3 regions of the Marinobacter sp. LV10R510-11A genome follow, and region 2 is predicted to be linked to each of the others. Evidence: predicted binding sites of a transcription regulator. Region 2 holds the regulator's gene; each other region holds the start of a gene.
The links. The regulator FliA, encoded in region 2, starts transcription of late flagellar genes. The targets are predictions, from matches to a motif close to CTAAAGTTTNNNNNNNNNNNGCCGNTAA.
Positions count from the first base shown of each region.

Region 1: a site for FliA is predicted at 2,838-2,865, ahead of flgM (flagellar biosynthesis anti-sigma factor FlgM). Genes of this name have one in related genera too.
Region 3: a site for FliA is predicted at 2,151-2,178, ahead of fliD (flagellar filament capping protein FliD). Genes of this name have one in related genera too.

Region 1 is NZ_LT907980.1:1,350,568-1,355,300, forward strand. It holds gene CPH80_RS06485 (MFS transporter) at 1-67, opposite strand, end outside; gene CPH80_RS06490 (CheR family methyltransferase) at 71-898, opposite strand; gene CPH80_RS06495 (chemotaxis protein CheV) at 905-1,834, opposite strand; gene flgA (flagellar basal body P-ring formation chaperone FlgA) at 2,024-2,722, shown strand; gene flgM (flagellar biosynthesis anti-sigma factor FlgM) at 2,925-3,251, shown strand; gene CPH80_RS06510 (flagella synthesis protein FlgN) at 3,259-3,729, shown strand; gene CPH80_RS06515 (pilus assembly protein PilB) at 3,730-4,473, opposite strand; gene CPH80_RS06520 (peptidylprolyl isomerase) at 4,690-4,733, shown strand, end outside.
Region 2 is NZ_LT907980.1:355,485-360,217, reverse strand. It holds gene CPH80_RS01830 (chemotaxis protein CheA) at 1-484, opposite strand, end outside; gene CPH80_RS01825 (protein phosphatase CheZ) at 502-1,287, opposite strand; gene cheY (chemotaxis response regulator CheY) at 1,308-1,691, opposite strand; gene CPH80_RS01815 (RNA polymerase sigma factor FliA) at 1,717-2,460, opposite strand; gene CPH80_RS01810 (MinD/ParA family protein) at 2,490-3,302, opposite strand; gene flhF (flagellar biosynthesis protein FlhF) at 3,375-4,694, opposite strand.
Region 3 is NZ_LT907980.1:160,377-165,109, reverse strand. It holds gene fliS (flagellar export chaperone FliS) at 1-72, opposite strand, end outside; gene fliD (flagellar filament capping protein FliD) at 130-2,109, opposite strand; gene CPH80_RS00975 (flagellar protein FlaG) at 2,435-2,872, opposite strand; gene CPH80_RS23120 (flagellin) at 2,943-4,733, opposite strand, start outside.

The DNA of each region.
Region 1 (4,733 bases), 1.0 Mb from region 2:
CAATGAAGGGCGCTGTGCACATGGCCAGAGCTTGTGCCGCTGCCAGCACCCAAACGTTAAAGGGCATTGCTTATTTTTTCCTGTAAATAATCCCGGGGTGGCACTGCACCATTTCATACAAATCTGGTAGGCCATTTAGGGACTCAGAGGCGCCAAGAATCAAGTAACCACCGGGATTCAATGTGGCATGAATACGGGTCAGAATGTCTTTCTTGAGATCTGCAGAAAAGTAGATTAGCACATTGCGACACATCACTATGTCGTATTTGCCGAGCATGTAGCGCTCGAGCAGGTTGAGCTCTTTAAACTCAACCAAGCTTTTGATCTGCGCCCGGATCTGCCAGCCCCCATTTTCAGAAGGCGTAAAGAACTGTTTCTGCCGTTCCGGAGACAGCCCTCGCCCAATGGCGATCATCTCGTACTCACCACGGCGGGCCACCTCAAGTACACTTTTCGAGATGTCTGTTGCCGTCACTTTTACATCACGCAGTTTGCCTGGCTTCTGACGTCGGAACTCATCGACGATCATGCCAACCGAATAGGGCTCCTGGCCGGTAGAACAAGCCGCAGACCAGATTCGTAAAGGCGCCATGGAAGAGCGTGTAGCAAACTCCGGAAGCAGTTTTTCCTGCAAAATCCGAAACGGATGATTGTCGCGAAACCAAAGGGTTTCGTTGGTGGTCATCGCATCGATTACTACCTCTTTCAGGTTGCCCCGCCCCGGTCTATTCAGGCGACCGAGCAGTTCCCCCAAAGAGTTCAAATCGTTCTCTTCCGAAATCCGCCGCAACCGGCTTTTCACAAGATACTGTTTGTTTTCGCCCAGCAAAATACCACACGCATCCTGCAGGAAGGATTTGAAGGTTTCATATTCCTGTGGGGTGATTTCCGCTTTCATTGGTTCTCAGTTCTGGTCGATAATTTCCATGATGCGCTCAGCGAGCTCATCGGGGCTGAATTTGGCCATAAAATCATCCGCCCCGACCTTCTTGACCATGGCCTTGTTGAATACACCGCTCAGTGAGGTATGAAGCATAACAAAGAGGTCCGTCAGTGCGGGATCACTTTTTATTCGGGTAACCAGTGTATACCCGTCCATTTCAGGCATTTCCACATCAGAGATAATTAAGGACAGATGGTCGGTTGCTTTTGAGCCGTCCGCCGTAATTTCCTTAAGATATTCGAGCGCCTGCTTACCATCGTTCCGGGTTACCACATTCATGCTAATAGCTATAAGGCAGCGCTCAATCTGGCGGCGCGCAACGGCAGAATCGTCCACCACCAGAACTGGCAAGTGCACCGAAACCCGCTCCGCGCTTTTGCTCCGAATTGCATCGGTAACATCCTCCCGAAGCGGAGAAACCTCGGAAAGAACCTTTTCTACGTCTATGATTTCCGCCAGTTTATCATCAATCTTGGTAACGGCTGTAAGGTAGATATCCTTACCGGCTCCTTTCGGAGGTGGCAGAATGTCTTCCCAATTCATGTTCATGATCCGGTCTACCCCGGTTACCAGGAAACCCTGGGTCTTTCGGTTGTACTCGGTAATGATCACAAAGCTGGTCGGCAAGTCTTCCTGAGGAATTCCTGGCAAACCTATAGCCATACCCAGATCAATAACCGGAATGGTTTCGCCGCGGATGTGCGCCACGCCACGAACCACTGCACGGCTGTTAGGGATGGAAGACAGCCTGGGGCACTGGAGCACCTCTTTAACTTTGAACACGTTGATGCCGTATATCTGGCGGCCGCGCAAACGGAAAAGAAGGAGCTCAAGCCGGTTCTGACCGACCAGCTGCGTGCGCTGGTTTACACTGTCCAATACCCCTGCCATTGCAGTCTCTCCTAGCTGGCCGGATAGCACCGGCACGCATTTTGCTGTTCTATTAAATAAATTGTCAGAGTGACGTAATAACGTCGCCCGCAAGCGGATCAGCCTGTTTAACGGCCAGGGCACCGTATTCCTTAGGCATTTTTAATGAATTCTGCCGTATTACTGACAGCATAGGACAAACGAGGACATATGCGCACCCAGCTTTTAGTATTGACCTTGTTCATGGCTCTAACCAGCTCAGTGCAGGCACAAACCACTGCGAACGAGATACACGAAGCAACCTTGTCGTTTCTTGAAGCCTTTGCAGCAACGCAGGCTGAAAGGGATTACCAGGTTACGTTCGAGACTGGCAATATCGACAGCAGAATTGCACTGGCACCCTGCTCTGCCGCTCTAGCGGTCGAATTTACCGGTGACCCGTGGAAAAGCGAGCACCCCTCGGTACAGGTAGCCTGCATCGGCGAGCGTCCGTGGCGCATGTTTGTTACAACCACGGTTTCCATCAACGGCCCCGCACTGGTCGCGACCCGCCCGCTTGGTCGAGGCGAACGCATAACCAGCAGCATGCTTAAAAGCCGCTCTGTTGTGGTGAATGCTAGCCGACGGGGAATAATAACGGATGCAGACTTGGTGGAAGGCATGGTTGTACGCAGGCCGGTTAATACTGGCTCAGTTCTAACCCCCGATCTGCTCGAAGCGCCAGATGCCGTTAGCCGAGGAGATCATGTTATCATCACCGCCCGCAACGGATCCTTTTCGGTTCGTTCCCGGGGCAAAGCCCTGGCCAACGCGTCCGTTGGTGAGCAAGTTTTAGTGGAAAACCTTGGTTCGTCCAGGACTGTAAGAGCGAACGTCACGGCGCCCGGGCACGTCGAGGTGCCGATGTAGCGCGCAGACGACATGGCAGGACTTTTCCGCCGGCAAAAATATGCCGCCAGATCGTCACCGTCTCAAGCGCCCCATGGCGCGTTACAGAATGTTAACAAAAAGTATATATCTGCCCCTAAAGTATGCCGGCAATGTGCCGTTAAGCGGATATAAACCCGAGTCAGCCCACCCATGTGTGGCTCAACCGTAAGCAGGTATCGATATGTCAGTTGACTTAAATGGAATTGGCCAAGGCCAGGTCAACACCCAAAGAACCACGGCCGACAAGCCCGCCAACAGCCCAAGTGCCAAGCAAGCCGCTCCAGAGCAGGCCAACGCTAAGGCCCAGAGTGCGCGCGGCGAAAACGTTAACTTGAGCAGCCAGGCTAGGAATCTTAAGCAGCTGGAACAGAAGCTGGGGGATTACCCTGAAATGGATGACGATCGAATCGAAGAGATTCGTTCAGCGCTCGAAAGCGGCACCTACAAGATTGATGCAGAAAAGCTGGCCCAGAAAATGCTTGATATGGATAAAAGCATATTCGGGTGAGTAAATCATGGCTGCAATTGATGTTCTGAAGAATCTTCTTTCCCTGGATATCCGCCAGCTAGAAACTCTGGCGGATACTCTACATAAAGAGAAGTCTTGTCTTTCCGGTTCCGATACCAAAACGCTCGACACACTGACTCAGGAAAAGAATACTGTACTCGGGGAGATCCGTGAGCGCGCGAAACAGAAAATTCATCTGTTAGTGGCAATGGGGTTTCGGCCAGACAGTGGCGAGCCTTCACGCTTTATTCGCAGTGCCGGCCTTAACGATCTTTACACCCTTTGGCAGGAAGCAGACGCAAAGCTTCGTGAGTGCCATATTCTCAACGAGAACAACGGGCGTATTCTTAATCACCTGCAAAAACGACTGACCCGGCTTACGGATATTTTTCGAGGAGCTTCAGGTCAACAGAAGCTATACGGCGCCAAGGGCCAGCAAACAACCGTATCAAGCCGCACGGTTTTCGCCAGCGCCTGATCAACGGGTGTAGATCGTCATTCGGGAATCAGGGTGGAAGCGGATGTCCGTAATGCTAACGTTACCCATAGCAGGACTGCCGCCACCGCTGACCCGGATATTATCCATACGAATCTCTTCAATGCGCTCCGGAAAGGCCATGGTGATCGCGCCGTCTTCACCCACAACATACCGGGGCTCCCCTTCGCGGTAATGCACGCCAGAAATTGAAAGGTCTGAATCCAGCAGATTGAGCACGGGAACGAACACATTGGCCGTGAGTTTCATTCCCTCAATAACATCAGGCTTTAGTTGGCCGCTGCTTTCATCAGAACCCGGGTTTTCCGCCATACCAGCAACCACGCCAATTTGGTAAAGCAACGAGCTATTGCCTTGCCCGGCAACCGCCGACAACTCGCTTTCCGTCAGTGGCGCCATTCCTGTCGCATCAAAAAGCTCCCCAGCTTCTGCCGCCTGAGCTGCGTTGGCATTATTGCTCGCCGCAAACGAAACCAGCGGCTGAAACGGCAGAGCTACCATGGTGACCATTGCTGCCGCGCTACGATAACGGGATTGGTGCTTCAACACCCGACCGAGCTCTCTCTCGGTTATCCAGCCAGCCGTAATGAGCACCTCACCCAGGCGTTTCCCGCTCTCACGCTGTAGCTTGAGGCCTTCTTTTACCTGCCCCTCGGACAAATAACCACGATTGACCAGCAGCCGCCCAAGCCGTGACTTTTCCTCAAACCCTTTACGGAATCTCACTAGCCTCTCCCCTTTCTCACAGTGATTACCGTACAACCCGGCCCGGTGAGTAATTTTCTACGCAATGGCTCCCAGAAAAGGTTAGTTGATAACGGCCAATTCTGCGCAAGCGTGTTTCCCGAACTGTGAATCAAATCTGTTAAGATCGGAGAACAATTGAGTCTATGTAATTATTGCAGGAAAACCATCTGCCGCTAACCGACTGAGAGCCAGGTAATGACAAATTTGGTAAAACCCTTGAGTAATGTGATCCACGTCGT
Region 2 (4,733 bases):
CCAGCAGTTGCTCAAATTCGTCGTCGGTAATATCGCCGCCGTCCTGAGCATCTTCACTTGGCTCAGGGGTGTCGGTAGGTTCAGCGGCGGCAGCCTGGGGCTGGGCAAGGGCATCTAATGCGGCAATCAACTCGTCAGGCGCGGCGACAAGCTCTTCACCAGTACGCACCTGATCAAACATAGCCTTCACGTGATCCAGAACTTCCAGAACAACGTCCATTAGCTCCGAATCCACCGCACGCTTATGATTGCGCAGGATGTCGAACACGTTCTCGGCTGAATGGCAGCAGCTAACCAGCGCATCCAGCTGCAGAAAGCCTGCTCCACCCTTTACGGTATGAAACCCACGAAATATGGCGTTCAGCAGATCGCTGTCATCCGGATGTTGTTCAAGATCAACAAGCTGTTCAGACAGCTTCTCGATAATCTCCCCGGCTTCTACAAGGAAGTCCTGCAGGATCTCATCATCGGCATCAAACGCCATGGGTTAACCTCATATATTCAGAAACCGAGACTGGACAACAGGTCGTCTACGTCGTTTTGTCCCGAGACTACATCTTCACGCTCTTCAGCCTTCATCTGAGGCCCTACACCCTGCTCGGCAGACACTTCGTGGCTATCAATCTGATGCACCGTGCCGGTGAGCTGATCAACATGGCTGGCCATGACCACTAGGCTGAGCATCTGCTCTTCCACTTCTTTTACCAGCGCAGTAACGCGCTGAATCACTTGGCCTGTCAGATCTTGGAAATCCTGCGCCAACAGAATCTCGGACAGGCTGCTGTAAATAGTGTCCGCATCCTTAGTGACGCTCAGAAAAAACGCGTCGATACGCCCATAAAGTTCACGGAATTCAGCTGGCTGCATCTCGCGACGACGCAGGCGCTGCCATTCTTCCCTTAATGAAGTCGCTTCGTCGCGCACTACGTGGGCCAGTGGCATGCTTTCTTCAACCAGATCCATGGTGCGATTGGCAGCCTGGCCAGTCATTTGAACAACGTATGCCAACCTGTCTGACGCGTCTGTCATCACCGACAAAACTTCTTTCTGCTCTTGGCTGCGCGGAACTATCTGGAAGTTGCGGATTGCCTCATGCAGTGTTCGGGTCAGGCGGCCAACTTCGCGATAAAGACTTTGGTCTCTGACGTCGCTCAGCTCATTGATCAGGCTCATGGAGCGGGCATAATCCCCGCTTTCAACGCTTTTCACGAGCTCTGCAGCCTGCTGCCGGAGCTTTTCAGTTACCTCTGTCTCAAGACCTCGGTGGTCTTTCTTGTCATCACTCATACGAGCCGTCCGATAGCTGTTTACTGGATTCGCTCAAAGATTTTCTCGATTTTATCTTTGAGAACGGCGGCCGTAAAAGGCTTTACAACATAGCCATTCACGCCAGCTTGAGCAGCGGCCACAATCTGATCGCGTTTGGCTTCGGCGGTAACCATCAAGACAGGGAGGGTTTTCAGATTTTCATCAGCCCGCACCGCTTTGAGCAGATCAAAACCGGACATTCCGGGCATGTTCCAATCTGTCACCAAGAAATCGTACTTACCGCTTTTAAGCATGGGCAAAGCGGTATTGCCGTCATCCGCTTCATCAACGTTGGTGAAGCCCAGATCACGGAGCAGGTTCTTAATAATCCGTCGCATTGTGGAGAAGTCGTCCACAATGAGAATTTTCATGTTCTTGTCCAAAGGGACCTCCAGTTAGTAACATCCGTTAGCTGTCAGTTTCGTTGCGCCATTCCGAAAGCCGGCCACGCAGCCGCAACGCCGCTTGGCTGTGTATCTGGCTGACTCTGCTTTCACTGACGCCAAGCACTGCGCCAATTTCCTTGAGGTTCAGTTCTTCCTGGTAATACAAGCTCAGTACAAGCTTTTCCCGCTCTGGAAGCTGCTCTATTGCGGCAGCTAGACTGCTTCTAAATGCATCAGAAGACAGGTCATCCAACGGATTATCACTGGTCTCTAATTCTTGTATCGGCAGCTCTCCGGATTCATTGAGCTCATCAAGGCTAAAAAGTCGCCCACTGTTAGTATCGGACAGAGTGGCATGGTATTCAGAAAGCTCCATGTCGAGCTCTTCGGCCACTTCTACGTCCTGGGCTTCACGGCCTTCGCGATCCTCAACAGCCTTGATAGCGCGGGCTACACGACGTGCATTCCGGTGAACGGAGCGTGGGACCCAGTCGCCTTTACGAATTTCATCCACCATGGCACCACGAATGCGTATGCCAGCATAGGTTTCAAAGGTTGCGCCTTTGGTTGCGCTGTAGCGTTGGGCGGCTTCTAGCAGCCCGATCATTCCAGCCTGCATTAGGTCGTCTAGCTGTACCGAAGCCGGCAGCCGCGCCAAAAGATGGAGCGCAATTTTCTTGACCAGGAGCGCGTGCGTCTCAATGAGCTCTGAGGGACTTTTCACGCCTGACTGGTGGTAGATTCCCAGGTTTTTCGCCAATGTCATGCATCCGGTTTTGTTTGACGGGATCCGTTTCAGACTTCGACGAGCCGCTCCACAAAAAACTCTAAGTGTCCGCGGGGAGATGAAGGCAGCGGCCAGCTCTCAACCTTGTCAGCCAACGCTTTGATCGCAAGTGAGGCTTTGGCCCGGGGATAAGCATCCAGCACCGCCCTCTGGCGCTGAACCGCTTTCTTCACAGCTTCGTCGTAAGGCACCATACCCACATACTGTAATGCCACATCTAGGAAGCGCTCAGTCACTCGGGTAAGTTTTTCAAATAGATGGCGGCCTTCCTGCTCATTGCCCACCTGGTTGGCAAGGATGCGGAAGCGGTGGGTGCCGTAGTCACGATTCATCAATTTAATGAGGGCGTAGGCGTCGGTAATGGATGTTGGCTCATCGCAAACCACCAGCAGCAGTTCTTGAGAGGCCCGCAGAAAGCTCACAACCGACTCTGAAATACCGGCAGCGGTATCTACAATCAACACATCGATTTGATCACCCAGTTCGCTGAACGCGTTGATCAGCCCCGCGTGTTCCATGGAGCTGAGCTGAGTCATACGCTGAGTGCCGGACGAAGCCGGAACAATCTTGATGCCACACGGCCCATCCACCAGAACGTCCCTGAGATCGCATTTGCCCGCTAGGACATCCTGCAGGGTGTTGTTAGCCGTGACGCCAAGCAGCACATCAAGGTTACCAAGACCAAGGTCGGCATCGAGCAAAACAACACGACGACCCTTCTGGGCCAGAGCGATGCCAAGGTTGACCGAAATATTACTCTTGCCAACCCCGCCTTTGCCGCCGGAAACCGCTATTACCTGTACCGGATGTGCTTTGCTCATACTATTTATTATCTCTTGCCACGTTTAGCCGGATTTCATTTATAGCCGGGTATAACTTCGATATTCAGAGCCTTAGGCCATTTCGCGCGGGCGCTCTGTGCCAGGCACTCTCTGTGCAGCTGCCTGTTGCTGAAGCATTTTCAGGCGCTCGACCGCCAAGCGTACAAGCGGAACAGCTTCAGCATGATGCAGATCTCCCGGGATCTTCTGCCCATCTGTGTAATAAGCCACCGGCAACCCGGTTTCCATCACAAAGCCCAGAGATTCGCCTAGAGTTAGGCCTTCGTCAATTTTCGTTATCACGCAGCCCGTTAGATTAGCCATCTTATAGCAATGCCAGACGGATTTCATAATACGCGGCTGGCTGGTTGCGGAAACTACTAGGTGCGTGCGCACGTTGTGGTGACTGCGGGCCAGCTCTGTCAGCTGCTCCTGATAGCCTTTGTCAGAACTGGTTAGCCCTGCCGTATCAATTAGTACCAGATGGCGGTCCGACAACTCATCAAGAATATCATCCAGGGTGTTGCTTTCGTCCACCACCCGAACTGGTACGTTCAGAATGCGACCAAACACGAAAAGCTGCTCATGCGCCGCAACCCGGTAACGGTCTGTGGTGACCAGTGCCACGGAATCGGCGCCGTACTTCAGTACATAACGGGCGGCCAGCTTGCCAATTGTGGTGGTCTTGCCGGAACCCGTGGGGCCGACCAACGCATAAACACCGCCTTCGTCTAGCCACTCTTGGTGGGGCGTGCGTAAGCCGGTGACGAGCATTTTCAAGGACTGTTTCCAGCCATCATCCAGCTTTCCGCCCTTGTGGCGACGGGAAAGCGAGCCTGCCAACTCCGAGCTCAGGCCAAACTCTTGCAACCGTTCTGCTAGCCGTTGCTGAACCGCACTGACGCCGGTTTTTGCTGGCTCACTATGCTGGCCACTCATGAGATCCCGCAATGAGCTGATTTCTGCACGCATGCGAGCAAGCTCATCGGAATAGTCTGTATGACTGCTGACGCCAGAAGAAACCGGCTCATCAAAACTGCCATTCACCGCTTGGTGCAAATCTGCAAATGACGCTTCAGAATAGCCCTGGCTTCGCTCGGCCCGATTTTCGCGCACGTCACGAATGCGGGAACGGGAGCGGCTTAGCTCATCTTCCAGCCGGCGGTGACGCTCTGCCTGCATTTCAGCAAGGCGAGCACCATTGGTGGCTTCGCTGGCCTCCTCGCCCAGACTCTGCCGCGCCATATTTTCGTCATAATCCAGTGCCGTAACAATTTCAACGCCATCGTCTACCCGGCGGTTAGAAAGGATGACAGCATCGGGACCCATCTGTTCACTGACTTGCTTCAGTGCTTGGGCCATGCTTTTGGCAAAAAAACGTTTCACTTTCATGATATTGCATCCTCCACCGGCAACGCTGTACCCGCGCTG
Region 3 (4,733 bases), 200 kb from region 2:
CAATCGGTGCGGGTCGGCATCGGTGATGCTGGTTTGGGTATTTACCTGTTGGTATGCTCTTAAACCTTTCATTGATAACCTCGTTTCTCGCCGGCTACGCCGGACTTATCAAAGCGTTAGCCGGAATTACTACTTGTTGAAATTCTGTGGTGCCAGCGCGTCAAGCTGCTGGGTCACGTAATCTCGGGTGCTGTTGAGCTGGGAGATCAGCGCATCGGCGGCGCTGAACTGCTTCACCAGGCGCTCGCGGTAGGATTCGATGCGCCCATCCAGCTGCACCTGGTTTTCTTTAATTTGTTCCAACTCGCGGTTCAGGTTGCTGGCGCGGGATTCCAATCTACCCTCTGCACCCACAAAGCTATTAACCAGGTCGACGGTGTTTTTACCCAAACCCTGCACAAAATTGATAGAGCCGCGGGAACCAATCTGGTCGCCTAAAATGCGCACCTGCAAACCGGATGCCGGGCCATCGTCGCTGCTCAGAAACAGAACCTGACCATCGCCTTGGGCAGCCTTACCGCCGATGGTGCCAGCTATGTCTTTACCCCCGCTGCCAGTGGCGATTGACAAGCCAAACGCGCCGGGGCTTTCAACAGAATCAACGCTGACATTGGATTCCGAGCCGTATTTACCCGACGTAAATACAAGTTTGTTGTCGCTGCCCATAGACACTTGCACCGACTCGCCAGAGGCTTTCAAGGCTGCGTTGCTGTTTAACTGGGCCTGAATGTCCTCTACCAATGCCTGAGCGGAAACATCGGTGCCTTGAGTAAGCTTCAGATTTACCGTGGTTTCGCCATTTACCTTCAGAGCGAGCTCATCATTATCAGCAGTCACGTCAACCGATGACGCCAGCGCAGAACCGGCAACCAGCTGGCCTTGGGTAGCAGCCTGAGTGACGTTGATATCGTACCGGCCCGGCTGAGTGTTCAGACCACTGCGCACAAACTCCACCTGGCCATCGGTGGTTCTGCCCTGCTCGGCGAACAGCGCGGTTACGTCATCCGGATTATTCTTCAGCTGGGCTTCGAATTCTTCGCGATCGAATTCTAAGGCGCCGGTGCTGGGGTCGGTGGAAATGCCAACGTCGGCCAGGCTGCGCACGTTAGCATTTTCCAGCCCAGGAACTACGCCGGTCAGCACCTGGCGCAGCTCCCTCTGCAATGCACGCACGGTACTGTCGCCGGTCAACAAACTGCCTACGCCCGCTTCGGAGTTAAAACCTGCCAAGCCTTCGATGGTGCCCTGCAGTGCGTTGAACTTGTCGACAAAGCCCTGAACACGATCCGTTACCGCGCCCACGTCTTGGCTGACTTTGACGGTGGATGTGCCAATATCCTTGATATCAAAAGACAGGCCGTCAATCACATTTTCAAAACTGTTGCTGGAGCGGGTGACGGTGATACCGTTGATATCCATCTTCGCATCGGTGGCTTCAATCGTTTCGCTGAGCCCCCCCGCGTCCCCGGCGGTATAGGCAAAACGTGACAGTCCCGAACCGTCGGTGATGGCGTTGCCGTCACTGTCGGTGGCTGTGATGCTCGCCGCATTGGCCTTGCCAGTGTCATCCGCCGACAGCACCAGCTGAAAGCCGTTGCCCGTATCAATAACGCCCGCAGACACACCCACGCCGGCATCGTTAATGGCGTTGGCCAAGCCTTGCAAAGAGTTATTACTACTATCGATGGTGATCTCGGCCGTTTTGTCGCCCACGGCGATAGACAGCTTGCCTTCACCCACTGGCGTGGTGTCGCGATCGGCAAACACCTCCAGCGACGCCAGAGCCTGAGCGGAGGCCAAGCTGGTTACATCCAGGCTATAGCTGCCGCGGTTGGCTTTGGTGCTGTCTACCGAAACACCAATGTCTTCATTGGATGAGCTGGCGGAAAACGCCTTCAGATTGTCAGCAGCACTTAACTGGCGCATGGGCAGGCGCAGTTCGGTAATAGCGCTACGCAGCTTGCCATAAGCAGACAACATCGCCTCTGACTGCTGGGTCTTTTGGGCCAACCGATTATCAGTTGGCCTGCGCTCTGCTGCAACCATCTGATCCACCAAATCGGACGTCAACACGCCAGAGCCGATTCCCAGTGATGAAATACCTGCCATACCAATGCCTCCTTGAAGGGGCCAATCACTCTATCGTCTATTTAACGGCCGCAAGCGGCAAAACTTTGCCTCTTTCCCATCGCCAATTTGTAACACCGCGTAACACTGCTAACGAGCCCCCACTCCCCAACCCCTCCCCCGCAAGGGGCGAGGGGCTTTAACTGCACCGATGTGCTCCCCTCTCCCCCTGCGGGAGAGGGGCCGGGGGAGAGGGGGTAGGGCCAACCCTCCGTAAAAACCAGAACACCGCCGGCCCCTCACGGGTGCGGCGGTGCTGAACAACCATTGCCAACATCAAATCAAAAGCGGCAACTCTTTACACTTTTTATACCTTGATGTTAAACAACGTCAGCGGTTCGTCCTGCTGCAATTTCTCTGCCAACCTTAGCGCCAGTTCATCAGGAATTTGCCGAATAACTTCCTGGGTTTGCTGATCCACCACCCTTACGATGGTCTGCCCCAAATCGTTATCCATTTCAAACTGCAGATCTCTCTGAACGTTCTGAACATAATCATTCAGCTGAGAAACCGCCTCATCCAGCTCCTCCCGCTTCGCCTCATTCCGCTTCTGCAGCTGTTCAGCTTTAGAAACGTCTTGAGCTTGGGAAGCCGTCTGATTCGGCACTACACGCCCAGCTGATAAAGACGCAAGCTCGGAGGCATTCCTGCCTTCGGCCTGAGATGACGACAGTGCCCGAGCCGGAACCGCCTCGCCGGAGCGAGCCAGTTTCAGATCCGTACTGTTCAGGGTAACGTCATTCATAGCTTACCTCACTGTACTGAAACGGCGTAAAGCCGAAGCCCGAAGGCTTCGACTGTTATCCGCTAACCTCTTACTGAAGCAGCGACAGAACCTGCTGAGGACGAGCGTTGGCCTGTGCCAGAACCGAAATACCGGCTTGTTGCAGTACCTGGGACTTAGCCAGCGCCGCAGTTTCTGAAGCGAAGTCGGCGTCCAAGATGCGGCTATTGGCGGCGCTGAGGTTCTCTACTGAGGTACTCAGGTTCGCGATGGTAGATTCGAAGCGGTTCTGGACCGCACCGAGCTCAGAGCGGAACTCGTTCACCTGGTTGATCGCAAAATCAATCGCCACCAGCGCCTCATCAGAACCACCACGGGTGCTGATATCCAGACTGTTGAGCGATATATCTGAGCTCGCATCCGTGGTAACGTTCTGGTTGACCTCAACAGTCGCCGCGTTGTCGTCAATATCGGTAGTGATCGAAGCTGTAAAGCTCTCGCCCTTGGCTGACGCAAACACAATCTCGTCACCCTCAGCACTCAGGAATCCTGAAACACCGGTATTCTTCGTTTCAGCATTAACCTGCGCTACGACGTCCCGAAGGCTACTTGCGTCATCGACGTCAAAAGCTGTGCCCCCCACATTCAGGCTAAAAGAAACGGTATCACCTGCCTCAAACTTTGTGGCAATAGTTACGTCCTCAGCCGCTTTCAAAGAGCTCAAGCTACTTCCAACAGATTTATCTGGGGTTCCGCCATCGCTGATTGTGAAGTTTGTAATATCGTACGTAGTACCGCCGGCATTGGCATTTGTGAACTGAATGTCGTTGGTGTCTTCCTGAACCGTCAAGTCGGAACCTATAGCTCCCTCAGCCGCACTCCCGAGTTGGCTATTGATCTCCGCGACAATGGCAGCCGGATCATTTGTTCCAGCGGATAACGAGAAGCTTATAGTTTCCGTTGCACCACCACTCCCGATGATGTCGAAGCTGCCTGTAACGCCATCATCTTTTTTTGCCAGGTTCGAAAGATCGACACCAACGCTTGCAGGTGTGGTTTGTGCCAGCGTAGAGATGCTGCCAGTTTCAGTGATTTGATCACCTGACGCATCCGTGATCGAAAAACCACTTAAATCCACGGCTGTGGTTGTCGGATTGCTGATAGTCAGCGAGTTCCCATCATCTGAAGCAGTGACGGTTGCCTGATCGAGACCAGTTTCTTTTCGGATCTCAACTTGGAGGGCATCAGCCAAAGCGGCTGCAGGGCTTGGGGTACCTGCTGAATAGTCGCTAGTCACGCCACTGAGATCCGTTGCTCCAGCTCCCACCGTGCCTGCAACAGTGACCGTATCCGTCAAATCCAGGGATGAAATATCCAGAAGCGTCTCGCCCGCATCACCGGCACCTAGCACGTCTGTAGACAGCCCGCTGGTCTGGGAAATAGTGGCTCCCAGCTCGCTGCCTTTGGAATTCAGGCCATCAACTGAAATGGTTTCACCGGCGTTAGCACCCACCTGAAAAGCTTGAGTGCCAAAGGTACCATCAAGGACTTTCAGCCCGTTAAAGGACGTTTGGCTGGCAATGCGGTTAACTTCCTGAATACGCTGATCCACTTCGTTGTTCAGAGCGTCGCGGTCTGAATCACTGTTGGTTGCGTTAGCAGACTGAACCGACAGTTCCCGTATACGCTGCAGGTTGTTGGTGATCTCGTCGAGTGCACCCTCAGCGGTTTGCGCCAGAGAAATGCCGTCGTTCGAGTTACGAGTTGCAACGTTCAAACCGGAAATCTGTGACTGAAAACGAGTAGAGATCGCCAGACCAGCCGCATCGTCTTTGGCCGAGTTAATTCGCAGACCAGAAGACAAACGCTCCAGCGCCTGATC